One region of the Chitinibacter sp. ZOR0017 genome, then DNA from elsewhere that is predicted to be linked to it. Evidence: predicted binding sites of a transcription regulator. Region 1 holds the regulator's gene; each other region holds the start of a gene.
What was found. The regulator FNR, encoded in region 1, switches genes on or off when oxygen is low (the NO sensors DNR and NnrR bind a similar motif). The targets are predictions, from matches to a motif close to TTGATNNNNATCAA.

Region 2: the regulator FNR is predicted to act here: its motif matches at 6,426-6,439, upstream of L991_RS14715 (phosphoketolase family protein).
Region 3: the regulator FNR is predicted to act here: its motif matches at 2,307-2,320, upstream of L991_RS00690 (ATP synthase subunit I).
Region 4: the regulator FNR is predicted to act here: its motif matches at 5,770-5,783, upstream of L991_RS03350 (FeoA family protein).

Annotation. Positions count from the first base shown of each region.
Region 1 covers NZ_JTLG01000021.1:63,903-71,624, reverse strand. Annotated here, with positions in the region: gene nagE (N-acetylglucosamine-specific PTS transporter subunit IIBC) at 1-281, shown strand, start outside; gene L991_RS17680 (PTS glucose transporter subunit IIA) at 308-793, shown strand; gene L991_RS07335 (hypothetical protein) at 876-1,559, opposite strand; gene fnr (fumarate/nitrate reduction transcriptional regulator Fnr) at 1,578-2,324, opposite strand; gene hemN (oxygen-independent coproporphyrinogen III oxidase) at 2,476-3,891, shown strand; gene L991_RS07320 (sulfite exporter TauE/SafE family protein) at 3,908-4,570, shown strand; gene L991_RS07315 (GNAT family N-acetyltransferase) at 4,620-5,108, opposite strand; gene L991_RS07310 (YkgJ family cysteine cluster protein) at 5,184-5,522, shown strand; gene L991_RS07305 (DEAD/DEAH box helicase) at 5,646-7,451, opposite strand.
Region 2 covers NZ_JTLG01000045.1:59,414-67,135, forward strand. Annotated here, with positions in the region: gene L991_RS14695 (PAS domain-containing methyl-accepting chemotaxis protein) at 1-1,135, opposite strand, end outside; gene L991_RS14700 (PadR family transcriptional regulator) at 1,483-1,827, shown strand; gene L991_RS16690 (DUF1700 domain-containing protein) at 1,814-2,647, shown strand; gene L991_RS14710 (inositol monophosphatase family protein) at 2,708-3,478, opposite strand; gene L991_RS14715 (phosphoketolase family protein) at 3,663-6,200, opposite strand; gene L991_RS14720 (sodium:proton antiporter) at 6,737-7,722, opposite strand, start outside.
Region 3 covers NZ_JTLG01000003.1:54,764-62,485, forward strand. Annotated here, with positions in the region: gene L991_RS00670 (F0F1 ATP synthase subunit delta) at 1-198, opposite strand, end outside; gene L991_RS00675 (F0F1 ATP synthase subunit B) at 206-676, opposite strand; gene atpE (F0F1 ATP synthase subunit C) at 710-976, opposite strand; gene atpB (F0F1 ATP synthase subunit A) at 1,092-1,889, opposite strand; gene L991_RS00690 (ATP synthase subunit I) at 1,893-2,264, opposite strand; gene L991_RS00695 (ParB/RepB/Spo0J family partition protein) at 2,465-3,310, opposite strand; gene L991_RS00700 (AAA family ATPase) at 3,387-4,175, opposite strand; gene rsmG (16S rRNA (guanine(527)-N(7))-methyltransferase RsmG) at 4,298-4,942, opposite strand; gene mnmG (tRNA uridine-5-carboxymethylaminomethyl(34) synthesis enzyme MnmG) at 4,956-6,848, opposite strand; gene ppgK (polyphosphate--glucose phosphotransferase) at 7,092-7,722, opposite strand, start outside.
Region 4 covers NZ_JTLG01000010.1:88,659-96,380, forward strand. Annotated here, with positions in the region: gene L991_RS03325 (arginine/lysine/ornithine decarboxylase) at 1-1,179, shown strand, start outside; gene L991_RS03330 (ABC transporter substrate-binding protein) at 1,298-2,026, opposite strand; gene L991_RS03335 (N-acetylmuramoyl-L-alanine amidase) at 2,144-2,914, opposite strand; gene L991_RS03340 (FeoC-like transcriptional regulator) at 2,935-3,159, opposite strand; gene feoB (Fe(2+) transporter permease subunit FeoB) at 3,186-5,474, opposite strand; gene L991_RS03350 (FeoA family protein) at 5,471-5,710, opposite strand; gene L991_RS16285 (ankyrin repeat domain-containing protein) at 5,983-6,921, opposite strand; gene L991_RS03360 (DUF1289 domain-containing protein) at 7,067-7,285, opposite strand; gene L991_RS03365 (UDP-2,3-diacylglucosamine diphosphatase) at 7,404-7,722, shown strand, end outside.

The DNA.
Region 1 (7,722 bases):
CTGCTCCAGTAGCTGCCCCAGCTGCTAGCGACACCCTGTCACTGGCTCAAGGCTACGCGGATGTAGTTGGTGGTGCTGCTAACGTGACCAACGTTGACTCATGCATTACCCGTCTGCGTCTGTCGGTAAATGATGCTGATCTGGTGAATGAAGCTGCTGCCAAGCGTCTTGGCGCTAGTGGTGTTATCAAGCTGAACAAACAAAGCGTACAAATCATCGTTGGGCCGAAAGCCGAACTGATCGCTGACGCGCTGCGTGGTGTTCTGGCCGGAAAAAAGTAACAGAGGCTGCGCCACAGCCTGCGGCTGTGGCGGTTGTAGCCTCTAACCCCGGCGAAATCGTACTGCTGTCCCCGGTAACGGGTGAGGTGGTAGCTCTGGAAGATGTGCCCGATGCGGCATTTGCGACCCGAGCAGTGGGTGAAGGTGTGGCGATTCTGCCAACCGGTAATCAAGTTGTTGCGCCGTGTGATGGCCAATTGGTGAAGATCTTCAACACCAACCATGCTTTCGCACTGATCAATGATGCCGGTGTTGAGCTGATCGTGCACATCGGGATTGAAACCGTGAAGCTGGGCGGGCAAGGTTTTACCCGTCTGGTTGAGCAAGGTAGCCAAGTGAAAGCCGGCCAGCCGGTGCTTGAGCTGGATCTGGAATACTTGCGCAACAATGCTAAATCGGTGATCAGCCCGGTGGTATTGACCAATGCTGATCAATTTGCCCCATTGGCCAATCTGGCTAGCGGCGCAGTGGTTGCAGGTCAAACCCCGCTCTACACCATCAAAAGCAAATAAGTAGTTGAGTAATAAAAAAGCCACCTTCGGGTGGCTTTTTTATTTGCTTACGCCTGTAAGAGCTTGAGCGAGACTGCTCGCCTTATTGCTGGCTGAGTAGTTGCGCCAGCTGGTGAGTGGGGCTGTATTCGTTGCTAATTAATGGCGCAAAGGCCTGCTCAAGCTGTGGGTGGTGTGCCTGAAATGCTGCAGGTGGAAAATCCTGCAAAAAGCGATGGGCGAGGCCGCGCAGGGTAGAGAGCTGTAGCTGTTGTTGCAAGAGCTGATGGCTCAGTGCCGTTAGCAGTGGCCCTTGCTGCTGAAACGGGTTGGGCTGTTGCAATGTGCTGAGGATGGCTTGCCAGTCTTGCTGTTCGGCGCTTTGCGAAGACGGCAATAGCGTCTGCCAGATCTGCTGAATAAACCCGCCGCAGCCGCGCGGGCCGAGGTGCAGCCAGCCATTGGCCAAGGGGGCGAGCAGATCCAGTATTTCGACAGATTGTTCAAGCGCGGCATGCTCGCCGCTGGCCGCCAGCATAAAGCCGTGCAGGCCGGCCAGAGGGCTGGGCAGGATGATGACTTCGCACAGCGGATGCTCAGGATAGTGTTGCTGCAGATAGGGAGAGCAGGGGTGAAACAGCAAAATTGCTTCATCCGTGGCGATGCTGGGTAGCTGTTGGCTGAGCGGGTGCAGGCAGTAGGCTGTTTGGCGCGGGGCTTGCCAGTGCAACCGGCTGGCTATTAGGGGTATAAGGCTAGAGGGGGCAATCAAATGGGCGTGGCGCATGATACCCCCGGTGGTGTTTTATTCGTCGTGACAGGTATTCAAGAGTTTTTTCAGACTGTCGATGTTTTCCAGTTCGATTAAGCGGTTTTGCACTTTAATCAAACCTTGGTCCTGGAATTTGGAGAGTGTACGGCTCACGGTTTCCAGTTTCAGTCCCAGATAGCTGCCGATTTCTTCCCGCGTCATGCGCAGATGGAAGCTGCTGGATGAATAGCCGCGTACTGCAAAGCGTTGTGACAGATTCAGCAAGAATGCGGCAAGGCGCTCTTCGGCTTTCATATTGCCCAGCAATAGCATCACGCCGTGATCGCGCACGATTTCGCGGCTCATGACTTTGTGTAGATGGCGTTGCAGCAGCGGTACATCGCGCGAGAGGTCTTCGATGTCGCTAAATGGCAGCTCACATACTTCGCTGTCTTCCAGGGCGATGGCATCGCAAGTGTGTACATCGGTGCTGATGGCATCCATGCCCAGCAATTCGCCCGACATGTGAAAGCCGGTGACTTGCTCGCGGCCGTCTTCAGAAATCACGCTGGCTTTGAAGAAGCCCAGACGCACCGCATACAGCGAGCGGAATGGCTCTCCGGCACGATACAGCGCCTCGCCACGTTTGATGGGGCGGGCCTGGGTGATCAGTTTATCCAGCTCAGACATTTCATCCTGGGAGAGGCCGATGGGCAGACACAGCTCACGCAAACTGCAGTTAACACATGAATTGCGCAGATGGCGTGGGGTCATGTCGCGTACTTGGATGGGGGAAATCATCAACTTCTCACCAGAAAACAAAAACAGGGAAACATTGTACCGCTAGCGCGTGCTAATTACCGCATGCGCTGTCACGATGAATTGATTTTAATCAAACCAGAGGATTAGGCCAGCTCTTATTCTGCAGGGGTAGAATCGGAGTAGAGTCACGATGACATTTGTAACAAGCCAGCATCCGCACCCGAACGGCCAAATCGAATTTGATCGCGAGCTGATCGTGCGTTACGACGGCAAAGGGCCGCGCTATACGTCTTACCCGACTGCGGATCGCTTTACGCAAGCCATGACCAGCCCTCAGCTGGAGCAGATATTACAACAACGCTTACCCGGCGCGCTAGCCAATCCGCTATCGTTGTATTTTCACATCCCTTTCTGCAATACCGTATGTTATTACTGCGGCTGTAACAAGATTATTACGAAAGACACCAGCAAAGCGGATGTGTATCTGGATTATCTCGGGCGCGAGCTGGCCCAGTATGCGCAGGCCTTGCCACAGCGCTCGCGGGTCAGTCAGCTGCATTTAGGTGGTGGTACGCCCACATTTTTAAATGAGGCGCAGCTTGAGCGCCTGCTGGGGATGGTGCGTGGCCATTTTGAGCTATTGCCGACAGGCGAATACTCCATCGAGATTGATCCGCGCAAAGTGGGCGAGTCGATGATCCGCATCTTGGCGCAGCTGGGTTTTAACCGGATGAGTGTGGGTATTCAAGATTTCAACCCCGCGGTGCAAGAAGCCGTGAATCGGGTGCAATCGCAAGAAGAAACCCGCACCGTGATTGAAGCCGCCCGCATGCATGGCTTTAAGTCGGTGAGTGTTGATCTGATTTATGGCTTGCCCAAGCAAACCGTGGCTAGTGTCGCTGAAACCATTGCGCAAGTGCTGACGCTGCGCCCGGATCGCATTGCGCTCTACAATTACGCCCATTTGCCCGAGCGCTTTATGCCGCAACGGCGGATTAATGAGGCCGAATTGCCCTCCGCCAGCGATAAGCTGGATATGCTGCAAAACGCCATTCGCGATCTCTTGGCGGCGGGCTACGTGCTGATCGGCATGGATCACTTTGCCTTGCCGAATGATGATCTGGCCGTGGCGCAGCGCCGTGGACGGCTACAGCGCAATTTTCAGGGTTACTCTACCCATGCCGACTGTGATTTGCTGGCCTTTGGCGTGTCGTCGATTGGCAAGGTAGGCGGGCAGTACTACCAGAATGTAAAAACGCTGGAAGAGTACTATCAGGCGGTGGATGCGCAGCAGTTGCCGGTGCAGCGCGGGCTGACGATGAATCGCGATGATGTGATTCGCCGGGCGGTGATTCAGGCGCTAATGTGCCAGTTCGAGCTGTATTTTCAGGCGATTGAAGTCAGCTATATGATCGATTTTGCCGAGTATTTTGCTGACGAGCTGCAACTGCTCGCACCGCTGGTTGAAGATGGTTTGCTGCAGATCGAAGCCGATGGCCTGTTTGTAACCGGCAAAGGCCGGTTGCTGATCCGTTCGATTGCCATGGTATTTGATCGATATTTGCGGACAACGGTGACGCAAGCGCGGTATTCTCGCCTGATTTAACGGTGGGCGGGATAGCGTGCTGGAAGTAGATCTGCTGGCCTTGTTTTTGGCTGGTTTGCTCGGTGGCGGGCATTGCGTGGGCATGTGCGGTGGCATTGTTACTGCCTTTAGTTTGCAATTGCCGGCCACAGCTCGCTGGCCGTATTTGCTGGGCTTTAATCTGGGCCGACTGGCCGGCTATGCACTGATCGGCGCCTTGCTGGGTGGTTTGGCAAGTTTTGCGCTGCTTTTGCAATTGCAGGCGCTCAAACTCTCGCTGTTTATCCTCGCCAATCTGCTGCTGCTATTACTGGGGCTGTATATCGCCGGCGTAAATCGCTGGCTCACTCGCGTCGAAGCCTTGGGGCAGCCGCTGTGGCGGCGAGTGCAGCCGCTGATGCGGCGCTTGCTGCCGGTGCGTTCGTTGTGGCATACACCGCTAATTGGCCTCTTGTGGGGCTGGATACCCTGCGGGCTGGTGTACACCGCCTCTTTATCCGCGCTGGCGAGCGGCAGTGCCAGTCACGGGGCGGGGGTGATGCTGGCCTTTGGCCTAGGAACTTTGCCCAATCTATTGTTGATGGGCTTGTTTGCCCGCCAGCTACAGCAAGGCCTCCAAAAACCGTGGGTGCGGCCACTGTGCGGCGGGCTGATTGTGGCGATGGCGCTGTGGCAGCTTTATACCCTGCTGGGTATCTAATATTTAGCCCTTTTCTTATCTGATTTAGCTGGCAATACCCCTTGGTTAGCTACAGTGTGCGGCTCATTAACTCGGAGGCGCCGTATTTGCGCAGATCAGCGCCGTTGCGCTCGGCCACAAAGCCATGCCGTTGCCAGAATGCCGGTGCGCGCCCCACCGCGATCAGCATCGCGCGTGGTAGTTGCTGTGCCCGCGCCCAGCTCAGTGCCGTATCAATCAATTGCTCAGCCACCCCAAGCCCACGCGCGCTGGGCGCGACGGCCAGATCGTGCAGATAAAAGCAGTCCGCAGCGGCCTGTGGCTGTGGCCAGTAAAGCTGCCGGCTATCGAGATCGGGTGGATGCCAGCCTTGCCAGGGGTGGCAAAACAAATACCCTAGCGCTTCGCCATCGCGCTCGGCCAGCCAGTGGCTGGCGGGCGAAAAGGCAATTTTGGCGGCAAAGCATTCGGCTTGCTCTAAGAGTTCCGGTGGGTAGCAGCTGGCTTGAATGGCGGCAACCGCTGGCAAATCGGCGGCGGAGAGTGGGCGAATCAGCATGGTAAAACTTGACCCCAGGCGGGGAATTGGATTGAATGCGGCCCTGATTGTAATCGCTGGGTCGGGTGGCTGAATATGGAAAATGTGTGCTTGAGCTGTGGCGCCTGCTGTGCGGCGTTCCGGGTGTCATTTGATCGCTCGGAGCTTAGTAGCGAAGGCGGCACGGTGCCCGATAGCTTGGCGGATGACGAAACGGCCTACACCGCCCGTATGCGCGGCACCGATTATGCGCAGCCGCGGTGCTTGGCGCTGGTGGGCAAGGTGGGTGAGCGGGTGTCGTGCGGTATCTATTTCGAGCGTCCATCGCCCTGTCGCGAGTTTGGCGCGCTGGCCGAAATCGGCGTGTATAGCGCGGCCTGTAATCGCGCCCGCGCGCGGCATGGCCTGCCGCCGCTGGAGATTGCGGGCGATTAAGCGCTGGTACGATTCTGTTGGGCTCAGCGATCGCCACGCAACTGAGCAAGCCCAAAGCGCAGCCCTGGCGGGCAATAAAAAAGCAGCCCGCAGGCTGCTTTTTTATTGGGTAAGGTGTGATGCTTAGCTAAAGCGACCGCCGCCCCGTTTGCCATCTGGCTTGCCGCCAAAATCGCCACGTGGAGCGCGAACTTCGCGCTGACCGCCTTCACGTTGCTCACGCTGGCCACCGTAGTTACCGCGTGGGGCGCGCTCGCCACCGAAATCACCGCGCGGCGCGCGATCAAAGTTACTGCGTGGCGCACGTTCGCCGCCAAAATCGCCGCGCGGTGCGCGGTCGAAATCACGACCACCACGATCGCCGCGATCACCACCATAGTTGCCGCGTGGAGCACGCTCGCCACCGAAATCACCGCGTGGAGCGCGATCGAAATCGCCACGTGGCGCACGGTCACCGGCGAATTCGCCGCCGCGAGGGGTGCGATTGCCGTAGCCGCCGCGCGATTCACGATTGTCAAATTGACGCTCGCGCTGGCCGCCAAAGCCTTCGCCACGTGGTTGACGCTCGCGCTCGCCGTAGCTGCCGCGTGACGCTTCGCTGCGATGACCTTCAGTGTGACGTTGGCCGTCTTCACGTTGGCGCTGGCCTTTATAGCCACCAAAGCTCTTGTTGTAGCCGCCATCGCGACCACGGCCACGGCCTGGGCCGCCCGCGCCACGACGATCGCCACCTTGGTGGCCACGGCCTGGCTGGAAGCGTGCTTCCAAACCTTCGATTTCTTGCACGCCAAATTCGATTTGGAATTGGCGGCGGATTTTGGTCAGCAGCGAGAAATCGCTTTTCGTCACCAGTGATACGGCCACGCCAGAGCGACCAGCCCGGCCGGTACGACCGATCCGGTGGATGTAGTCTTCCGCAAAGCGTGGCAGATCAAAGTTAATCACCAAGCTAATGCCGGCCACGTCGATCCCGCGTGCCGCCACGTCGGTGGCCACCAGTGTGTCGATGTCGCCGCGACGCAGACGATCCAGTGTGCGGCGACGATCGCGCTGAGCCAGGTCACCGTGCATGGCCGCAGCTTTAAAGCCTTCCAGCTTCAGCCATTCAGCCAGTTCATCGGCCGACAATTTAGTGGCGGTAAAGATAATGGTTTGCTGGCCGTCGTTGTCACGCAGCAGTGCGGCAACCAGCTTTTGTTTGTGCTCATAGCCATCGGCATAGTGCACACGTTGTTCGATTTGGGGCTTAGATACTTCTTGCGGCGCCATTTCCACCAGTTTTGGCGAGCGCAACATTGGCTCGGCAAAGCTTTGTACCGATTCGCTCAGCGTGGCCGAGAAGAGGGCGGTTTGGCGCTCTTTGGGCAGTTGCTCAACGATGGATTCCACTTCATCAATAAAGCCCATGTCCAGCATGCGGTCGGCTTCGTCCAGCACCAAGAGTTCCATGCGGCGGAAATCAATGCGGCCATTGCGCATCAGGTCGGTCAAACGGCCTGGGGTCGCCACCAGCACTTCATACGGCTGCGCCAGCATTTTGTTTTGCACTGGATAGGGTACGCCACCCACGACGGTCACCACCTTGCAGCGCGGAATCTTGCGGCAGAATTCGGTCGCCACTTTAGACACCTGCTCAGCCAATTCGCGGGTTGGCGTCAGCACCAGAATACGCGGGCCGCGGCCATTGTGTTTTGGCTCTTTGGTCAGTTTGTGCAGGGCGGGCAGCAAGAAGGCGGCGGTTTTACCGGTACCGGTTTGCGCTGAAGCCATGATGTCGTGGCCGGCCATGATTTCAGGAATGGCGGCTGCCTGAATCGGGGTTGGGGTGTTAAAGCCTTGGGCTTCCAGGGTGGCGGTAATTTGTGGCGCCAGGCCCAGTTCGATAAAAGCGTTAGGCGTGTCTGTAGCCGTAGCAGCGGTATGCGGCATGTTGGCAGTCCTTATATGTGTGGCCAAGTCCATGACTTGACTCAGCATCGACGCCAACCAGAAGTTCCGCTATCAACAACTGCAGTGCGGGGAAGAAGGTCAGAGGCGATGAGATCTATGAAAAAGCAAAACGCCCACCGAAAGAAATAAAGTGTGCAACAAACCTGCCATCGGCAGCGGAACTGTTGCAATGCAGCGGGCAATGCATCGAAGGGGGCGAATTATGCCTAGGTGTTGCCAATAATGCAACACACATTTTCGGATGCTTGAA
Region 2 (7,722 bases), on a different contig from region 1:
ATTTCACCACTTTCACGACATGACCATCGATATCAAAAATTGGGTTGTAACTGGCCTGCAGCCAGACCCGGCGCCCGGCTTTGCCAAAGCGCTGATATTCGCCGGTCTCGAATTGCCCTTTGCCCAAGCGTTGCCAGAAGGTGCGATAGGCGGCGCTTTGCACCTCTTCATGCTCGACAAACAGGCTGTGATGCTGTTGCAGCACCTCATCCAGCGTGTAACCCATGATCTGCAGAAAATTCTGATTGGCATGCAACACATGCCCGCCCAGATCGAATTCCACCACCCCTTGCGAGCGACTGATAGCCGCCACTTTGCCATCGTCTTCCATTGATTTTTGCTTGGCTGGGGTGATGTCGGTGGCGAATTTCACGATTTTTACCACCGCGCCATCCGGCCCCTGCACCGGGGTGTAGGTGGCCTGTAGCCAGACCGAGTGGCCTTTGTGGTGCACCCGGCGGTACTCCCCGCGCTGGGCCATGCCGGCTTGCAAATTATTCCAAAAGGTCTGGTATTCCTCGCTCTCGGCGTACTCTGGCAAACAGAATATCCGGTGGTTTTGCCCCATCACCGCCGGCAAACTGTAGCCCATGGTGGCAAGAAAAATCGGATTGGCCGCCAGCACATCGCCCTGCGGGGTGAATTCGATGACGGCTTGCGAGTTGTAAATGGCCTGAATTTTGGCATCGTCTTCCGCCGATTTGGTTTTGGTGGCGGTGATGTCATTAGCGAGCTTGATGACCTTATATGGCTTGCCGGCTTTATCTTTCACCGGTGTATAGGTGGCCTGCAACCATACAGGGACGCCCTCTTTAGTGAGGCGCACAAATTCACTCTGGTGGTATTCGCCTTTGTGGAGCTTGGCCCAGAATTCTTTGTAATCATCGCTTTCTACAAAGCGCGGATAACAAAACATACTGTGGTGCTTGCCCACCAGATCGTCCAGTTCATACCCCAGCAGGTTCAGAAACACCGGGTTGGCATCCAGAATCACCCCATCTAGGTCAAATTCGATAATCGCCTGATTGCGATTGAGAGCCACCAACAGCTCGGCCAGCTCGATCGCGTATTGCTGTTGATTGGCCTGATTTTCAAGTTGCTGCAGGATGGCTTCGTGAGTTTGATTTAACAGCATGGCGAGTTCCTCAACGGGATGTCTGATTCACTATAAATCAGCGTGCCAAAATTGCTGCACTGCATACACGCCCAGTTTTGCGACAAAACAAACTTAGCTAAACACGGTGCCCAGCCCCATATACCCCACCCAAGTAATTACCTATAAGCTAATCTAATCATTGATCATATTGATATACCCAAGCACAAAATCATACAAAGTGGGCAGTTACACCAGCTACTTAGCCGCTATCGCCTCCCACTGCGGGTAATTTTAATTCATCACTACCTTGCATTACAAAGTAGCTTGTTTTACTCTAAATATATCGCCGGATGATGCCGACCTCATCCGCCCTACAGCGAGGACGCATGAAAACGCAATTACGCAAAGGCACATTAGAGATGTGCGTGCTGGCGGTGCTGGCGCAGCAAGATAGCTATGTGTATGAGCTGGTGAGCCGGCTATCGGCCAGCATGGAAATCAGCGAGGGCACGATTTATCCGCTGATGCGCCGCCTGCAGGCCGATGCCTGGGTGAGCACTTATCTCACCGAATCCAGCAGCGGCCCGGCCCGCAAGTACTACCGGCTCACCCCGGCAGGGCAAACCGCGCTGGCGCAGATGCAGCAGGAATGGGCAAGTTTTGTGAGTGAAATCAATCAGGTGCTGCAAGCTCATGCCGCGCCGCAAGGAGTGGATCATGCAACAAACTGAGTTTCTTAATCAGCTGGAAGCCGCTTTGCAGGCCTTACCCGCAGCCGAGCGAGCTGAAATTTTGGCCGATTACCGCGCTTATTTTGCCGATGGGCTGGCCGATGGCCGCAGCGAGGCGGAAATTGCCGCGGCGCTGGGCGAGCCGGCGCGGCTGGCGCGCGAGCTATTGGCCGAACGACGCCTGCAAAGCTGGGAAGCGCATAAATCCCCGCGCAATCTGTGGGGAGCGCTGGTGGCGCTGGGCGGTCTTGGGATCATTAATGTGCTACTGGCGCTACCGTATTTGTTGATGCTCACGGTGTTATCGAGTTTATGGCTGGGCGCGCTGGGCATTACATTCGCCGGTTTACTGCTCACCGGCACTTGGGCCACGCAAACCGTGTTTGGCTGGCCCAGCCTTAATCACAGCTGGGCCACTGTGGCGCAGGATGAAACCGGCTGGCCATGGGCGGGCCGGCAAGCGGGTGAAATTTGGGCCAGCGGCCCGGCCGGTGAATCGGTGCATATTCAGCGGCAAAGCGATGGCCAGGTAATTATTCAGGCCACCGATGGCGACGATGAGCTGCATATCCGCCGTGACGCCAGCGGCACGGTGCAGGAGATTCGCGCCAGCGATGGAGAAAACGTGCTCAATATTGGCGGCTGGATGGGGCCAACCCCGGGGGCGCTGCTGGCCACTGGCTTGGGTCTGCTACTGTTGGGTGGTTTTGGTGTGGTGGTCGGTGGATTGATTTTGCGCGCCATCTGGCGTGGCACTGGGCGCTGGCTCCGCTGGCAAGCCGAGTTGGTCAGCGGACAAACGCATCAATCAGCAGTCTAAAACTCAACCACAGGGTATATAGCTACAGTCATTGATTTAAAAAGGCTGCACCCATATACCCTATTTGTTTTTATGCACCCACGCTGACCAGCCGCTAAACAGGCTCGGCGTACGGGCGGCAATGGCGCTGCGGTGCCAAGGGTTTTCTTCCCAGTAGCTGTCATGGAATAGGCAGCCAACTTCACCGCCGGCTTCCAGCAAGATCAACACCCCGGCCGCGTAATCCCAGAGTTTTTGCGCGCCATGCAGCATGACATCGGTGCGGCCAGCGGCCAGCCAGCACCAGTCGATAGTGGAGGCGCCAAAATTGCGGTGGCTGTGATAGGGGTTTACCGTCACCACCCGCGTTGCCAGATGGCCTGACAGCCATTTGGTTTCGATGGAGGCCATGGCTTGCTTCAGTGGCTTATCGTCTTGCACTAGCGGCAGCCGATCATCATTTAGCCAGGCGCCGGCACCCGCTTCGGCGGCAAAACATTCATCCAGCACCGGCAGATACACCACCGCCAACACCGGGCGCTGTTGCTGAAACAGCGCAATCGAGACGGCAAAATACGGTAAGCCATGGGCGAAATTACTGGTGCCATCAATCGGGTCGACAATCCACAAGCCATCGGCGTGCGCCGCCCACAGCGCTTCTTGCTGATCCTGACTCATTTCCTCACCCAATACCGGGCAATCGACCAACTGCGGCAGCAGGCGTTGCAAGGCGGTTTGCGCGGCCAGATCGGCTTCGGTAAACAGGCTGCCATCGTGTTTGATCTCGGCCGCTACTTTACGAAAACGTGGCATCACTTCGGTGGCGGCGACTTCGCGGGCGATCTGGATCAGGGCTTGCAGCCGGGCACTGGGCTGGGCAGAGGTAGACTTCACGGGCAGGTTTTCCACAGGCAATCAGCGAATACAACAAAGGCTCATTGTATGCCAAAAACGTAAAAAACCCGCGCTGCTTTCGTCAGCGCGGGCTAGGGTATTTCCCAGCGGCGGCGGGCACCGCTGGTCACCGGTCACTGGCTTAGTAAGGCCATTTCCAGTTTTTAACTTCTGGCATGTCATCGCCCACTTGAGAGATGTACTGTTCGTGCTCAACCAGTTTGTCCACCAGTTTTTGGCGAACATGGGCACCGATTTTTTGCAGTTTAGGTACACGGTCGATCACGTCGATAGCCAGGTTGAAGCGGTCCAGCTGATTCACCACCACCATATCGAATGGCGTAGAAGTTGAACCTTCTTCGATGTAACCACGAGCGTGGATGTTGCTATGGCCGTTGCGACGATAAGTCAGACGGTGGATCAGCCATGGGTAACCGTGGAAGGCAAACATCACTGGCTTGTCAGTGGTGAAGATCGCGTCGAATTCGCGGTCTGACAGGCCGTGTGGGTGCTCTTCTTTCGGTTGCAGCGTCATCAGGTCACACACGTTCACAAAGCGGATCTTCAGATCTGGGAAGTGTTGACGCAGGATGTCGGTCGCAGCCAGCGCTTCCATGGTCGGGATTTCACCGGCACACGCCATTACTACATCTGGCTCGCCGCCTTCATCGTTAGATGCCCAATCCCAGATACCCAGACCTTTGGTTGCGTGTTTGATCGCTTGATCCATAGTCAGGTATTGCAGTGCTGGCTGTTTACCGGCTACGACCACGTTCACATAGTGACGTGAGCGCAGAACGTGATCAGTTACAGACAGCAAGGTGTTGGCATCAGCTGGCAGGTAAACGCGGATCACTTCAGCTTTTTTGTTCACCACGTGATCGATAAAGCCTGGATCTTGGTGAGAGAAGCCGTTGTGGTCTTGACGCCATACGTGTGAAGTCAGCAGATAGTTCAGTGACGGAATCGGTTTACGCCAGTTGATGTGGCGAGTGGTTTTCAGCCATTTCGCGTGCTGGTTAAACATCGAATCGATCACGTGGATGAACGCTTCGTAGCAGCTGAAGAAGCCGTGACGACCGGTCAGGTTGTACGCTTCGAGCCAGCCTTGGCAAGTGTGCTCAGACAGAATTTCCATCACACGACCATCTTGTTTCAGATTGTCGTTGTTGTTCACACCGTCCACTTCGAAGTGGTTAGCCAGCCAGTTTTTACCTGAGTACTCAATGGTGGCGTTCCAGCGATTCGATGCAGTTTCATCTGGGCCGAAGATACGGAAGTTTTTCTCGGCTTCGTTTTCTTTCATCACGTCAGCCAGGAAGTTACCCATTACACGGGTCATTTCCGCATTCACAGTACCTGGTTTGTCAAACTTCACTTCGTAGTTACGGAAGTCTGGCATTTTCAGGTCTTTCGACACTTGGCCATGCACGACTGGGTTGCTACCGATCCGTTTCTGACCTTTAGGTGCAATCGCTACCAGCTCTTCTTTCACAGTACCGTCTTCATTGAAGAGGGTATTGATTTGGTAAGATTTCAGCCAAGTTTCCAGGTTTTGAACGTTTTCGCCATCGATATCAGAGAATGGCACTTGGTGGCTGCGCCAGTAATCTTCGACTTTCTTGCCTTTGATTTCTTTCGGGCCAGTCCAGCCTTTTGGCGTACGCATGATGATCATTGGCCAACGTGGGCGAGTGATCATTTTGCCGGCAGCCAGTTCTTCTTTGGCTTTAGCGCGAATCGCGGCAAATTTGTCCATACACAAGTCCATGGCAGCAGCCATTTCTTGGTGGATGTCGTTAAAGCTTTCTGGTTTTTCGTTGAAAGTTTCAGTTTTCAGTTCAACGAAGATCGGCTCGTAACCGTAACCGGTAAACAGGGCCGTTACTTCTTCTTTATCCATCCGGGCCAGCAGAGTCGGATTGGCGATCTTGTAACCATTCAGGTGCAAGATAGGCAGTACGAAACCGTCGTTGATCGGGTGGATGTATTTAGTAGAGTGCCAAGAAGCCGCCAACGGGCCAGTTTCAGCTTCACCATCGCCCACCACTGCGAACACAACTTGATCTGGATTATCCAGCGCAGCGCCGTAAGCGTGAGATACTGAGTAACCCAGCTCGCCACCCTCGTGCATTGAGCCTGGGGTTTCTGGGGCTACGTGAGATGGGATGCCACGTGGGAAAGAGAACTGTTTGAACAGACGCTGCATACCGGCTTCGGTGCGGTCGATGTTCGGGAAGAACTCTTCGTAAGAACCTTCAACCCAAGTGTTGGCTACGAAACCAGGGCCACCATGGCCAGGGCCAGTGATGTAGATCGCGTTGATGTCGCGGTCGTTAATCAGACGGTTAGCGTGCACGTAGATGAAGTTCAGACCTGGTGTAGTACCCCAGTGACCCAACAGACGTGGTTTGATGTGTTCACGTACGAGCTTTTCTTTCAGCAATGGGTTATCCAGCAGGTAGATCTGACCAACTGAAAGGTAGTTGGTTGCCTGCCAGTAACGATGCATTTTGTCGAGCAATTCTGCAGATAACGGTTGTTGAGCCACGATACACCTCTTTTCTAGGTTGTGTTGAGTGTCTGAAGTGAGGAGCTTTTGTATCTCCTTACCCGATGGAGCCAGTATACGTAGCCCGTTCTGCCGGCTACTGATACAAATCAAAAACTGCGTTGGCAACTGCCCTAGCAGGCTGCGAATCGTTGATACAACGCAAAAAACCGGGCTCTGCGTGTAATTTTGTTACCGTCTGGGCGGCTAATTCGCCGCGCGCAAACAACAAAATCCGATTTTCCCTCCATCTGCACCACGTGTTCTGCGCGCTATCGCTAGCGCGCAGGGCAGCGCCTATTGAGCGTGCCATCAGCATATTACAAGACCATAACAAGCAAACTCAACGGATTATTAACACAAATCAATCGCAATACTGACACACAACAAAAGCACGCCAACTCGCCTGCCGCCCAGACACAAAAAAGCCCACCAATGGCGGGCTAGACTGCTGACAACCCCACTCGCGAAGCGAGACTCCCCCTCAAAGAGGGGGCGGAAGGGGTGGGAATAGAACATCAAGGCTGCAGTTTCAAAGCCATATTGCCTAGGCTCGGCTCTGCCGAGACTGGAAGAGTGTGGCCCTGCCACTTTGTCAGCAGCCTGAGCCCGCCACTGGCGGGCTTGGGTTTGCTGCACGCCACGGCTAGCGTGGCGTGTGGTGCTTAGTAATGGAAGAACACCAGTGTCATCAAGATATACACCGGCAGCAGGCAGCTCACTGACCAGGCCATATACCCAAAGAAGCTTGGCATTTTCACGCCCCGATCTTCCGCCACCGCTTTCACCATGAAATTGGGCGCATTGCCGATATAACTCATCGCACCCATAAACACCGCACCAGCGGAGATGGCCATTAGCGTGCTGGCCAGTGGGCCCATCATATGTGCAGCATCACCGTGCGCCAGATTAAAGAACACCAGATACGTGGGCGCATTATCCAAAAATGCCGACAACAGCCCGGTAAGCCAGAAATACATTGCATCATGTGGCGTACCGTCGGGGTTGCTCACCAGCTGCACCAAACCGGCCATGGCGCCAGCCGAGCCCGCTTTCAAAATCGCCAGTGCCGGAGCCATGGCGACAAAGATCCCGGCAAACAACTTGCCCACTTCCTGCATCGGGCCCCAATTAAAGTCATTGCCCGCCCGCACTTGCGCCGGTGTGATTTTCAGCGACAGCAAGGCCACGGCCAGCAAGCCCAGATCGCGCACCAGATCTTGCAGCGCCAGCTCCACTCCAAACACCGACCATACCAGCCCCGGCCGCCACATCCCTGAGAGCAAGACCAACCCCACAATCGCGCCCAGCAGCCAGAAATTACGCTTGCCATAGATTTTCAGCGCGCTATCTGGGGTTTTATCCACCGGCAGTACGCCTTCTTTGGTGAAGTAATGCCGATCCAGCAGGTAAAACAGGCCCAGCAGCAAGGCGGAAGTGAACGCCACAGGCGCAGCCATATGCTCGACCGTCCACATGAAATCCACGCCTTTCAGAAAACCCAGAAACAGCGGCGGATCGCCCAGCGGTGTGAGACCACCGCCCACATTGGCCACCAGAAAGATAAAGAACACCACCACATGCACATTATGCTGGCGGTTATCGTTGGCCTTCAGCAGCGGGCGGATCAGCAGCATCGCCGCGCCCGTCG
Region 3 (7,722 bases), on a different contig from region 1:
CAGAAGCCCCGCGAGGAGCTCCTGAACCTGTGCCGCAGAACACTTCGGATTAGCCACTACTGCAAGGGCATCGTCGTTACTCGCGATGGACGCAAGCTTGGCGAGAATGTCCGACCATTGAGCAAGCGTGTTGCTCTCTTTGGCCAAGCGGAAAACCGCTTCAGCGTAGGGTCTAGCGACTGTGATAAGTTCTGCCATGACTGTCTTACAATTCCGCTTTGATAGATGACAGCATGTCAGCATGCTTAGCAGCGTCTACTTCACGCTGCAGAATCTTCTCAGCACCGGCAACGGCCAGAGTGGCCACTTGCTGACGGAGTGATTCTTTGGCTTGCTGGATTTGCTGTTCGATTTCACCTTGAGCGCCGGCCAACAGGCGTTCGCCTTCGGCCTTAGCATTGCTCTTAGCTTCTTCGACAAGTTGTGCAGCGCGTTTTTCTGCCTGAGCGATGATCTCTGCGGCCTGCTGTTTAGCTTCGCGCAGTTTATCTGCTGATTTTTTCTCAGCATTTTCGAGATCTTGCTTGGCGCGGTCCGCCGCGGCCAGGCCGTCGGCGATACGCTTCGCACGCTCATCCATCATCTTGGTCAGCGGAGGCCAAACAAACTTCATCGTGAACCAGATCAGGATCGCGAATGTGATCATCTGACCTATGAGAGATGCATTAAATTCCACGCTGAAAGTCCTCCTTAAAGGCTGATCAAATGATTAGTGAGCAGCAGCAGTCAGGGCAGCAAGGAATGGGTTGTTGAAGGTGTACAGCATAGCAACACCAACGCCGATCATAGAGATCGCGTCCAACAGACCAGCGATGATGAACAGTTTAGTTTGCAGAACTGGGATCATTTCTGGTTGACGAGCAGAAGACTCGAGGAATTTACCACCGAGGATTGCGAAACCGAGTGCAGTGCCGATCGCAGCCAGACCGATGATGATCGCAGCAGCGATAACAGTCATGCCTTGTACGGAAGCAATTACTTCAGGTGCAGCCATTTTGATACTCCTAAGGTTTAAATCAAAAGTTACTAGGTTGGGTAAATCTTTGTCCGACACCGTGCACCCAACCGACACACGTCACCGGACGAAAATCTTAGTGGTCTTCTACAGCCAAGCTCAGGTACACGATGGTCAGCATCATGAATACGAAGGCTTGCAGGGTTACAACCAGAATGTGGAAGATCGCCCATGGCGCGCCCAGCACCCAGTTGATCCACCATGGCAGCAGCGCGATCAAGATGAAGATCAGCTCACCGGCGTACATGTTACCGAACAGACGCAGCGCCAGAGAGATTGGCTTAGCAGCCAGCTCGATCAACTGGAATGCAAAGTTAACTGGCATCAGGATGATGGTCATTACCAAGCCTTCGGCGTGGAATGGGGCAGTGAAAAGCTCTTTGATCCAGCCAAACAGGCCTTTAGCAGAAATCGAGAAACCGATGATCAGCAGCATCACAGTCAGTGACATTGCGAAAGTCTGGTTCACGTCAGCGGTAGGTACGACACGCAGATAAACGTGATGAGGATCCATACCGAAGAAGGTGTGACCGATCCATTGGGCGATGGTAGGTAGCAGATCAACAGGCAAGAAGTCCATGCTGTTCATCAGGAACACCCAGCAGAAAATGGTCAGGCTCAGTGGGCCGATCACTTTCGATTTGGCATGGAAGGCATCCTTGATCTGGGTGTCGACCATTTCGACAATCAGCTCAACGAAGTTTTGCAGGCGACCTGGCACGCCAGAAGTGGCTTTGTTTGCCACGTAGGCAAACAGGGCGACGAAGGCCAGACCCAGAACCAACGCAATCCAGAAGGTATCCAGATGGACGCCGCTCGCGGATTTGGCAAAGGTCAAATGGTGCTGGATATAACTAGTTGCATCTTGTGCCATGATCTACTTTTTACCGTCAAATTGAATTAAAAGCCCAAACCAGTAAGCACTTGCGGCGGCGAGGTAACCTACGAACACCCACAACCAGGCGGCTTGCTGGTATACAACAAACAACGCTGCAAAACTCAGCAACGTCATAAAAAGCTTGGCCATCTCGGCAGCAAAGTGGCGACGCATCAATTCGGCGGCGGGCGCAAACTTGACGCTGTAGGCGATCAAGGCATACAACAGACTGCCCGCGATGGCGATGACTCCACCTATACCACTTGCAATTGCTTCGTTTTGACCCAAAATCAAGAACAGGCCGAGGGCGAGTACTATCGTAATTGCCACTTTGAGGCGGATCACGCCCCGAATTTGTGCCGTCTTGACCATCATTTCACCGTAAGCGAAACCCCGCGATTATACGGAGTAGATTTGCCCTACGTCAATTTTACACATTGACTTCATGGCATTTATTTTCCCGCTTTGATGCCAGACGGATAAAACAAAAGCCTTTCTTTTTTAACGAGTAATCATCGTTTAAGCCAAGCCGCACCGAGCTCGCCACATTTTGGTGCAAACCGCTGTCGAACTTACAACTGGGCCAGCAATGCAGCCAATTGCGCCTCGTCGAGGTACTCGATGGTGATTTTTCCTCTCCCCTTCGCGCCGGCCTGAATCTGCACTTTGGTGCCTAAACGGGCGCCAAGTTCCGTGGCTTTGCTTTCCCACTCAGCTTTAAGTGCCGGTTTATTCGCCATCGGTGCTTGCGCGGGCTCGCTGAGCCATTTTTTCACCAGTGCTTCCACTTCGCGCACAGTGAGACCCTTGATCACCACATGCCGCGCCGCCTCATGCTGGCGTTCTACCGGCAGGCCCAGCAGTGCACGGGCGTGGCCCATATCGAGCTGCCCTTCCAGTAACAACTCACGCACTGGCTCCACCAAATTTAGCAAGCGCAGTAAATTGGCAATCGCCGGGCGCGATTTGCCCAAGGCTTGCGCGGCGGCTTCCTGAGTCAGGCCAAATTCATCCATCAGCCGCTGAATACCAACCGCTTCTTCCAGCGGATTGAGATTTTCCCGCTGGATATTTTCAATCAGCGCCATCGCCAGCGCCGCTTCATCGGCGATTTCACGCACCAGCGCTGGAATCTCGCTCAGGCCAGCCAGTTGCGAGGCCCGCCAACGCCGTTCACCGGCGATAATTTCATAGCGCTCCGGCGCGATTTCGCGCACCAGCACCGGCTGCATCAAGCCCTGTGCCCGGATAGAATCGGCCAGCTCCAGCAGCGCCGCTTCATTCATCAGCGTGCGGGGCTGGTACTTACCCGGTTGCAATGCCGTAACCGGCAGCGTTTTTAGGGTGTCTTGGGCGGCGGTATCGCCCATCAATGCATCAAGGCCACGGCCGAGGCCTTTGAATTTCTTGCTTGCCATGCTGTTATCCCTGCCCTCCCCGCCTCGGGGTGGCCACTATTGTCTAGGTTTGCGGAATGATTGGGGCGCGCTCACCTTAGATGGCGGGCGCGACTTCGAGGGCGTTATGCCGTGCCAGCAACTCTTCGGCCAGTTGCAAATAGGCTTGCGCGCCTTTGGAAGATTTGTCGTAGGCCAAAATGGGGCGCCCATAGCTTGGCGCCTCGGCCAGCCGCACATTGCGGGGAATGACGGTGTGATACAGCTTGCTGGTAAAGTGCTTTACCAGCTGATCGGAGACTTGCTGGGCCAAGGTGGAGCGCGGATCAAACATCGTGCGCAGCAAACCTTCGATCTCAATCTTGCGATTCAGATGCTGCTTGATGCGTTTGAGGGTGTTCACCAGATCCGACAAACCTTCCAGCGCATAGTATTCGCACTGCATCGGAATCATCACGGCATCGGCAGCCACCAGGCCATTGAGGGTCAGTAAATTTAGCGCCGGCGGGCAATCGAGCACGATGTAGTCGTATTCGGCCGCCACTTCGCTGAGCGCAGCTTTCAAGCGCCCTTCGCGCGCCTCGGCTTCCACCAGCTCGACTTCGGCACCGGCCAGATCGCGATTGGCGGGCAACACGCTAAAGCCACCGGTTTCTGATTCAACCAAGGTATCGCGAATGGCTGATTCACCAATCAAAAGCGAATACACCGAATGCGCCAAGCGCGCCTTATCGATGCCGGCGCCCATGGTGGCATTCGCTTGCGGGTCCAGATCCACCAGCAGCACCTTTTTCCCCAGATGCGCGAGGCTGGCAGCCAGATTGACTGCCGTGGTGGTCTTGCCCACGCCGCCTTTTTGATTTGCGATGGCCAGTATTTTCATCAGAATCTCTCGACACGGTGTCGTCGGTACAGCAAAGCCGATAGTTTACCCGCTTCAGCGCAGACTGGGCTGACCATTCACCGGCGCTGACGTTTTACTTTCGCAAACGCAACGCCTGAGCTGGATTAAGCCTGGCGGCGCACATGCACCAGATGGCGCTCCGCGGCCAGCTCCGGTACTTGCAGTGCATCTACCCCCGCCACGTATACGTCCGCAGGCAAATGGGTGATTTCTTCGTGAGGATATACCCCCTTGAGGGCCGCCCATTCTCCGCTTGGCAACAACAGATGATTCGTCCAGCGCACAAAATCACCCAGATCGGCAAAGGCGCGCGAGGTGATGATGTCAAAGCCCGCCTCGGGTTGATAAGCCTCGACCCGATCCGTTACCACGGTGACATTCGGCAATTGCAGCTCTAGCAAGGCCTGCCGCAAAAAGGTGGTTTTCTTGTGGTTGGAATCCAGCAAGGTCAGCTGCCATTCGGGGCGCACAATCGCCAGTGGAATACCCGGAGTGCCAAAGCCAGAGCCCACATCCAGCATCCGCAGCGCGCTGGCGGGCAAAAATGGCAGCGGCGCTAGCGAATCGAGCAAATGATGCGTCACCATGCGCTCAGGCTCGCGGATTGCCGTCAGGCTGTAGGTTTTATTCCATTTGGCCAGCAAGACCACATAGGCCAGCAGTTTTTCCTGCTCGGCCGGGCCAATCGCCAAGCCCATCGCGGTGAGGCCCGTGGCAAGTCTCGCGGCCAGATCAATCCCGTTACTCATGCTTTTTCCTGATTTAGGCTTGTTTCTCGGCGGCCAGCTTGGCTTTTTTCAGATATACCAACAGCAGCGCAATCGCCGCCGGTGTCACGCCCGAAATGCGTGAGGCGAGGCCCAGCGTTTGCGGGCGTTGGGCCGTGAGTTTTTGCTGGATTTCTTTCGACAGGCCCGACACTTGGCTGTAATCGAAATCCGCCGGCAGCGGCACATTTTCAAGCGCATCGCGCTTGGCTACTTCGTCTTGCTGCCGCTCGATATAGCCTTGATATTTCACCTGAATTTCAACCTGCTCGGCCACTTGCTCATCGCTAACCCCCGGGCCGGCAATATCGAGTGTCATCAGGCTTTGATAGCTGACTTCAGGGCGGCGCAATAACTCGGCCAGTGTGTATTCCCGCTCAATCGCTTTGCCCAGCACGCGCTCGGCCTCGTGGGCGGCCAAAATCCGCGGATTGGCCCAGGTTGATTTCAGCCGCTCGAATTCGCGCTCGATAGCTTCGCGTTTTTCGCTGAACATCTGCCATTGCGCATCGCCCACCAGCCCCAAGCGGCGGCCATGCTCGGTCAGGCGCAAATCGGCATTGTCTTCGCGCAATTGTAGGCGATACTCGGCGCGGCTGGTGAACATGCGATACGGCTCGGTCACGCCACGGGTGATCAGATCATCCACCAGCACGCCCAGATACGCCTCATCGCGACCCGGGCACCATGGCGCTTCGTCGCGGGCATACAGCGCGGCATTCAAGCCAGCGAACAAGCCCTGCGCCGCAGCTTCTTCATAGCCGGTAGTGCCGTTAATCTGGCCCGCAAAATACAGGCCGGCGATGGCTTTGGATTCGAAGCTGTTTTTCAGCCCGCGCGGATCGAAATAATCGTACTCGATCGCATAACCGGGGCGCAGAATGCGTGCGTTTTCCAAGCCATGAATCGATTGCACGGCCGCCAGCTGAATATCAAACGGCAAGCTAGTCGAGATGCCATTTGGGTAGAACTCATTGGTATCCAGCCCTTCCGGCTCCAGGAAAATCTGGTGGCTGTCTTTATCGGCAAAGCGATTGATTTTGTCTTCAATACTCGGGCAATAGCGTGGGCCGACGCCTTCGATCTTGCCGGTGAACATCGGGCTGCGGTCAAAACCGCTGCGGATAATTTCATGCGTTTTGAGATTGGTATGCGCAATCCAGCACGGCAGTTGCTTCGGGTGCAAACCGCGATGACCGCGCACCGAGAATACCGGCTCGGGCGTATCGCCCGGTTGTGCCTCAAGCACGGCAAAATTAATCGTGCGGCCGTCAATTCGCGGTGGGGTGCCAGTTTTCAGGCGGCCCACCGGCAGCTGTAACTCACGTAAGCGCTGCGATAAAGTTAATGATGCCGGGTCGCCCGCGCGACCGCCAACGTGGTTTTCCAGCCCAACGTGGATCTTGCCGCCTAAAAAGGTACCCGCCGTCAGCACCACGGCGCTGGCTGAAAAACGAATGCCGATTTGCGTTACGGCGCCGGTGACTTTATCGCCTTCCAGCAAAAGATCGCTGACTTCCTGCTGGAAAATATCGAGATTTTCCTGATTTTCCAGCATGCCGCGAATCGCCGCCTTGTAACGCACGCGATCGGCCTGCGCCCGGGTTGCCCGCACGGCCGGGCCTTTGCTGGAATTGAGCGTTTTGAATTGAATGCCACCCATATCGGTGGCCAGCGCCATCGCGCCGCCCAGCGCATCCACTTCTTTTACCAGATGGCCTTTGCCAATGCCGCCAATCGACGGGTTACAACTCATCTGGCCCAGCGTCTCGATATTGTGGGTCAGCAACAGGGTTTTACGCCCCATCCGCGCACTGGCGAGCGCGGCTTCGGTGCCGGCGTGACCACCGCCGACCACAATCACATCATATCGAACAGGATAAAGCATGGCACTGGGCCTCAAACTACGGTAAAGGGGCAATATTCTACGGCAAAACAGGCACTTGAGTCAGCAGGAATGATTTTCATCGCAGCATGCAAATCCGGCATGGGGGCCTCAATGGGGCGCGTGAGCATCTGGCCAGCAGACCACCAGCGAGCCCTTACCCGCACCAAGCCAGAAAAACAAAACCCCGGCCATGCCGGGGTATTGGTCAGAAAGGCTTACAGGACAATCACTTGCCAGCCATACCTACACTTTAAAATGCTTGGCCGCCTCCAGCGCCGCGCCGACGATGCCGGCTTCATTTTTCAGTGTGGCCGCCACCAGCTCGAAACGCAGATTTTGCATTTCGGGGATAAATTTATCGGCCTTTTTACTGATCCCGCCACCAATGATCACCAAATCAGGCGAGAACAGTAGCTGAATGTGCTCCAGATACGCATTCAGCCGCGGGTTGTAGTCTTTCCATTTCAGGTCGAGATCTTCCTTCACCTTGGCCGAACAATATTTCTCGGCAATGGTGTCTTTCGGGAAAATCAGATGCCCAAATTCGGTATTGGTAATCAGCTGACCATCAACTATCAGTGCGCTGCCAATGCCGGTACCCAGCGTAATCACGATGGTCTTGCCACTGCGGCCTTTAGCCGCGCCAAACACCACTTCGGCCAGGCCCGCTGCGTCGGCATCATTCAATACAATCAATGGCAAACCGGTGGCATCGGCCAGAATCTGTTGCGCCGGGGCATTCACCCAGCTTTTATCCACATTGGCGGCCGACAGGGTAACGCCATTGTGCACAATCGCTGGAAAGGTACAGCCAATCGGGCCTTGCCAGTTGAAATGCTCGACGATCTGTTTCACCACCTGCCCCACCGCTTCG
Region 4 (7,722 bases), on a different contig from region 1:
GCCTGGCTGCCGCACGCGGCTTTCCACGATTTTTACGGCGATTATCACGCGATTGGCGAAGACCGCCCACGCTGTAAAGATTCGATGATTTTCTCGACCCAATCCACGCACAAACTGCTGGCCGGGATTTCGCAGGCCTCGCAAATCTTGGTGCAAGATGCCACCGATAATAAGCTCGATCGCGATATCTTCAACGAAGCGTACCTGATGCACACCTCCACCAGCCCGCAATACGCGATTATCGCCTCGTGTGATGTGGCGGCAGCGATGATGGAAGCGCCGGGTGGTACGGCCTTGGTGGAAGAGTCACTGGCTGAAGCGCTGGAATTTCGCCGCGCGATGCGCAAAGTGGATGAGGAATACGGCAGCGACTGGTGGTTTAAAGTCTGGGGCCCAGATGATCTGACCGACGAAGGCTTGGATCACCGTGACGCATGGATGCTCAAAGCCGGCGAAAACTGGCATGGCTTTGGCGATATTGCCGAAGGCTTTAACCTGCTCGACCCAATCAAGGCCACAATCCTGACCCCCGGTCTGAATGTGGATGGTGACTTTACCGATCAGGGTATTCCAGCGGCGATTGTGGCCAAATATCTGGCCGAACACGGCGTGGTGATCGAGAAAACCGGTCTGTATTCCTTCTTCATCATGTTCACCATCGGCATTACCAAAGGCCGCTGGAACACGATGGTAACGGCGCTGCAGCAGTTCAAAGACGATTACGACAAAAACGCCCCACTATGGCGCATTTTGCCGGAGTTCATCGCGCAATTCCCGCAATACGAGCGCGTTGGCCTTCGTGATCTATGCCAGCAAATCCACGGCATTTACAAAGAAAACAACGTGGCCAAACTGACCACCGAAATGTATCTGTCGGATCTGGTGCCCGCGATGAAGCCATCAAAAGCCTTTGCCAAGATGGCACACAAAGAGATCGAGCGTGTGCCGCTGGATGCGCTAGAAGGCCGCGTGACTGCAGTTATGCTAACCCCTTACCCACCGGGCATTCCGCTGTTGGTGCCGGGCGAAGTCTTCAATAAAACGATTGTCGACTATCTGAAATTCGTGCGCGCCTTCAATAGCCGCTTCCCGGGCTTTGAGACCTACACCCATGGCTTGGTGGCCGAGAAAGATGCCAGCGGTACGCATTACTTTGTTGATTGCGTGGCGGCCAGCTAAGCCAGCGACTCAGCAAACACAAACAAAAACCGGCCACTGGGCCGGTTTTTTACTTCAAGGGGTATATCATCAAACTCATCATCAAATAATCGATGCAGAGCAATACCCTATCATGGTATCACTTCAATTCTTTCGCTCCACTCACCCAATCCTGCACCCCATAGCGCTGTAAAATCCGCGCTAATTCGCCACTCTTGCGCATTCGCTGCATCCCTTCATCCAAAAGCTGCGCCAGTTTGGCACCTCCCGGCTGTTGCGGTGAAAACGCCAGAAACAAGGCATCCGCCGTCTGGGTGCAACCGGCATTGCGCAGCTTCAGGCCGCTGCTGAATTGCTGGTATTGCGCCACCAATTCGTATTCGACCAGGGCCTGCACGCGCCCAGCCTGCAGCTTGGCCATATTCCGACGTAGCGCATCCACACCGCTGATTTCATCACGATGGGCCAGCGGCAACAGCGGCTCGAGTTCCGGCCCGTAGTTGTAGCCGCGAATCACCCCGAGGCGCAGGCCTTCGAGCGAGGCTAAACCGCTAAACTGCCAGCGTTGGCCAGGCAACGTATAAAAACACACGCGCGAAACGGCTTGCGGATGCTTGGGAAAATGCCAGCTTTGGCGCTTAGGTAGTTGCAACACGCCGATAAAGCCGCTGACCTCGCCACGGTTGACCAGCATTTCCGCGCGGGAAAACGGCACAATCTGATACTGCACCGGATAGCCCAAGGGCTCGAAAATCGCCTGCGCCAGTTCCACCACATAGCCCGGACGGGGGTCTTGCTCACCGCAGGCCACCGGGCACCATGGATCACTCACCAGCACCAGCGGCTCAGCCGCCTGCGCCCGCGGCATAAGTGCTAGCCATGGCGTCAGGAATCCGGCACAAAGCAAATTTAGCAGCCAGCGCATGCGCAACCTGTCAGCAATCGGGGTTATTCAATATAAGCGAGCGCCCTAGCGGCTGGCAAATCAGGGCTGAGTGGGGGCTAAACAATCCAGCGCCGCCAGAACCGCGTCGGCCACCAAGGCGCGATGCGCCGGCGTTTTTAGCCGGGTGGCTTCATCCGGATGCGGCAAGACGCCACCTTCGTACAAAATCGCCGGCACGCTGTTATGCCGCAGCACGGCAAAATTAGCCTGATAAATACCGCGTGGCTCATCCAGCAGCGCTCGATTGCTGCCGGCAATCCCAAAGGCATGATGCCAGGTGGGCCGCTCACCCCGCGCCTGTAATTCATCTGCCAGCCGGCGGGCGCAGGCCAGGCTCACAGCCAAATGCCGGCCCGTGCCCGCCGCCGGATGGCTGGGACTGCTGGCGGTGGTGGTATTGGCGTATTGCGGATCGGCGTTAAACACAAACAAGGAATAACCGGCAAACATGCGGCTCATTTTCAGCCGCTGGCCCTGCCATTCCCATTCGTCGAGGTACGCTTCCTGCATCGAATCATGATGAAACGAGATAAACAGATCATGCCCGCTGGCCGCGGCCGCGCGCGGCTTGAGCTCGGTTTGCAGGCCATCGGCGCCGATCACGGTCACGTGATGGCCCGCTGCCCGTAAGCGGGCGGCCACTACGTCCACGACAGCGAGGTTATAACTGAATTCGGTTTCGCCAAAGGCGCTGGTGGTGCCTGGTGCACTGAGGCTATGCCCGACATCAAGGGCAATTTTGGCGGCAGGTGCAGCAGCAGAATAAAGGCAGGGTATTGCTATTAGGGCTAATTTTATTAAGGCCTGCAAGGCAATACCCTCATGATTTATTAATCTAGCCAGCGATATAAATTGCCTAGCGGGCTGGCGCAGCAACCGCCGCAGCTGCCGCCGCTACTGCAGCTGCCCGGGGTCATCGTCAGTTTACCGCGGCGCAGCCATTCCTGCGCCATTTGCTCAATGGCCGAGGCCTCGACCGCAAAATGCTCGGCCAGCTGGCGCGTACTCACCTCGCCCCGCCCTTTAAGATAATCGCGTAATTCAAGCAAACCCATTATTGCCTCCCATACCCCGAGTGGGTTTAAGCCACTGCGGCTTGTAGTTTCGGGTTTCTGGCCACACACCGCCCAGCCACAATCACCACCGCCCATGCCAGCGCCACGGCTGCCACCACAGGATACGATAGGCTCTGCCAATGGCTAAGCTGGTAATACAGCGTGGATACCGTGTAGGCCAAAAATAATGTCCAGCCCGCCGCAAAGGCCATCCAGCCCGTGCCTAATTCCACTTTCAACGCGCCCAGAGCGGCCAAGCAGGGCGTGTACAGCAAGATAAACAGCAGGAAGGCGAACGCCCCGCTACCGCCAGCGAATTTCTGCTGCATGCTACCAAAGGTGGCGGTACTGGCTTTGAGCTCTTCGGCCGCGGCGGCTTGGTTGCTCACATCGCCAATGCTGATGCCCAGTGGGTCGCTGAGCTTGTTGGCAATTTCGGCCAGATTAGCCGGGATGGTCGCCAGCGCCGCTGCGAGTTTTTCCATCAGCTGCGGCTCGGGCTCATCGCTGGCGCTGCTGGCCGGGGTATAGAGGGTATTAAGCGTGCCCACCACGGCTTCTTTAGCCAGTACGCCGGTAAACACACCAACGGCCGCCTGCCAGTTGTCTTCGGCAATCCCCAGCGGCGCAAACGCGGGCACCAGCTGCTGGCCAATCCGCGCCAGCACGGATTCTTCGGTATTTTCATGCCCGAAGGTGCCCTCGGTATTTACCGAGTTCAGCAGCGACAGCACCATCACCATCGGCACAATCATTTTGCCGGCATTGAGCACGAAATCGCGCAGCCGATCCCAAGCGCGGCGACATACCGTGGCCAAAGTCGGCCGATGATAGAGCGGCAATTCCATCACCAAGGGCGCGCCATCGCCTGGCAGCAGGCTTTTACGCAGCAAAAACGCCGTCAGCACCGCTGCCACCAGCCCCGTCAGATAGAGGGCAAACACCACGCTTTGCCCATTACGCGGGAAAAACGCCGCCGCAAACAGCGCATACACCGGCAGGCGCGCGCCGCAAGACATAAACGGCGCCATCATCGCGGTCAGGATACGATCACGGCGGGTTTCCAGCGTACGGGTGGCCATAATCGCCGGCACATTGCAGCCAAAGCCGATCATCAGCGGCACAAATGATTTACCCGGCAAACCGAGCGAGCGCATGGCTCTATCCATCACAAAGGCCGCGCGCGACATATAGCCTGAATCTTCGAGTGCCGACAAAATCAAATACAGGCAACCTACTACCGGGATAAAGGTCGCCACCGTTTGCACCCCGGCGCCCAAGCCCTTGGCCAGCATCACCACCAGCCATTGCGGCGCTTGCCAGTGGGTGAGCCAGTTGCCCAGCTCATCGACAAAAATAGCGCCAAAGCTTTGATCGAAGAAATCAATAAAGGCCGAACCGAGATGAATGGTGGCCAAAAACATCAAATACATAATGCCCAGAAAAATCGGCAAGCCCAGCCAGCGATTGAGCACCCAGCGATCAATCTGCTCGGTCACATGCCGCGACACGCGGCCCTTGTCGGTGCGCACCTGGGCGCACAGCTGATTGGCAAAACGATAGCGTGCATCGGCAATCAGAATATCGGCGTCTAAATCCAGCGCCGTCACAATCTGCTGCTGCCATTGCTGCACGCTTTTACGTAGCGAGGGGCAAAGCGTTTCGGCCAGATGATCGCCCTCGAGCAATTTCAGCGCGAGCCAAGCGGGGCTGAGATTTTGCGCGGTGTGGATCGGCGCCACTTCCTGCGTTAAAGCGGCGACCGCGGCGCTGATTTCGGCCGGTAAATCCAGTTGCATACCCGGTGCGCTGGCTTGCTGGGCAAAGATGGCTTGTTTGAGCTGCTCGATGCCGCGCTTACGGCTCGCCGAAATCGCCAGCACCGGGCAACCAATCCGCTCGGCCAAGGCTGAAGCATCGATCTCGATGCCCTGCGCTTCGGCCACATCCATCATATTCAGCACCAGCAGGGTGGGTACGCCCAGCTCGAGCAATTGCGTGGTGAGGTAAAGATTACGCTCCAGATTGCTGGCATCAACAATATTGACAATAAATCGCGCCGCACCAGACAGAATGTAATCGCGGGTCACTTGCTCATCGGCCGAGCTATCCGGCGCCGCGTTCAGCGAATACACGCCGGGTAGATCGACGACTTCCACCTGCTGCGGGCCTTGGCGCAGCTGGCCGCTTTTGCGCTCAACGGTCACACCGGGCCAATTGCCGACTTGCTGCCGGCTGCCGGTTAGGGCATTAAACAGCGTGGTTTTCCCACAGTTCGGGTTGCCCAAGAGCGCAATGGTAAATGGGGTGCTCATGCCGCAACCTCCAGCAAGGCCACGGTGAGCATGGCGGCTTCATGCTTACGCAGAGTGAGCGTATAGCCGCGGATGATGATTTCGTAAGGATCGCCCAAAGGCGCCACCCGCACCACCTTAAACGCGGCGCCCGGCGTGACCCCCATGGCCAATAAGCGTTGCCGGTAACTGCGATTGCCGGGGGCAAAACCGGCGATGGTGCCGGCTTGACCGGCGCTAAGCTGAGCCAATTGCATGGCAGATCCTTTCTGATACAGGGCAGCATTCACTATAGGGTATGAATGGTAATGAGAATTTGCCGCACATCAAGAAGAAATGAGAATGGTTAACAATCTTTAACGCAACGCGGCCCGCGCGAAACGCGAGCGAAAAGCACAGAATTGCTGCGCCATAGCCCCAGCCGCAACAAGGGGGCGTAGCTCAAGGGGCAGAGTCTAGGTCGCTCAGCCCCGCCGCACGGCCTAGCACGGCGCTCAGCGTTAGCCTGCTCACCGCACAGCGCACGGGCTTAATGGCCCCAATCGATCCATGGCTGAAACACCAGTACTGGCGGCCGGGCTTGCGGCTGGCCCGGGCGAGCCTGCAGCAGTAACTCATACAAGCGGGGTTTATTTTGTGGCACCAGCATCAAGGCATTCTGCCCGCGCTGATCTTCCTGCAGCACATCAGCCCCGGCTTGCAATAAGCGCAATACGACCGCTTCATGGCCATTGGCCGCGGCCTGATGCAAGGCCGTACGCCCGTCATGCTTGCACAGCGCCACTTCGGCGCCAAAATCAAGCAAGACCTCCACCACCGGCAAATACCCGGCGGCAGCGGCCAACAAGAGCGGGCGCGATAAGCGCCGGCTCGGCGGATCTACCTCGGCCCCGGCGGCGAGCAAAGCACGCGCCACTTCGGCGTGGCCCTGCATGGCCGCCAGATGCAAGGCCTGATAGCCATCGGCATCGGTTTCACCCAGCCCGAGGCCTTGCTGGATATCGAGTAAACGTTCCACTTCGGTCAGCCGGCCCATAAAGCTGGCCTGCATTAGCGGGCTCCAGCGCACTAAATCCTGCTCTTGCGGCATGACAGTGGCCGGGCCATCGTGATAGATCGTAGGGGTATACGCCGCAACTGCTTTCATATGCTGGCGTTGACGCAAATACCCATCGGCATAAGTTTGGGTATTGGCTTGCTCACGCTCGCTGGCCCATAAAGCCTGCTGTTTGGCGCATAAATCGGCGTACACAATCGAAATGCGCATCAGCTCCTGCGCCGCCGTAGCGGATAAGGGTGTGGCCGTCTGTTGATCGGCAGTGAGAAAAGCCAGCAGCTCATCGCCCAGCGTTTCCTTACCCCAGCGCTGCACAATCCGCGCCACCAAGGTGGGCTGCTCTTGCTGCAGGCGCACAGGAACCAGTTCGGGATAACCAAGTTGGTGCAATAGCTGGGCAAGATCAGACATACGCGGGGCTCACGGAAAATTCAATGAGACCAGCATATCGCCGCCCGGCCCTCGCGCGCGTGGCAGCAATACCACAGTGGCATGGTAGTTTTACCGCGCGGTTTGCATGCGCGCAGGCAGGTGATTAACGGGGTTGTGCTTGCGTTTAGCTGCGCTGATCGCGCGCGAGCCACGGTGGCGGCAAGCCACGGGCGGCCCAGTTGGCCTCTAGGCGCTGCCAGATGGCTTCTTTCTCATCCGCGGGCAAAGCCACCCACATCGCCACTTCGCGCACGGTGCGCCCGCAGCCGCGGCAGACTTCATCGCCCAAGGCAGTTGAACACACCGCAATACACGGCGAATCAGGGCGGTAGTTTTGGCTCATGCAGGTTTTTCCAGTTCGGTAGGTCATTGATCCGTCGTCATATTTCCTTCATGCGGCGGTCGCACATTTGTCATTTTGGCTGTGCATGATCATTTTACACCGATCACGGAGTGCATTAATGGCGAATGAATTACGCTTTCGCAGTATCTGGATTTCGGACGTCCACCTCGGCACTTCGGGCTGCCAAGCCGAGTATTTGCTGGACTTTCTCAAGCACACCGAATGCGATCACCTCTACCTGGTCGGCGATATCATCGACGGCTGGGCGCTGCAGCGCAGCTGGTACTGGCATCAGAGCCACAACGATGTCATCCAGAAAGTGTTGCGTAAAGCCCGCAAAGGTACGCAAGTCACGTTCATTCCCGGTAATCACGATGAAGCCGCTCGTCAGTTTATTGGTCTGATGTTTGGCGAGATCAAGATCGAAGATGAAGTGA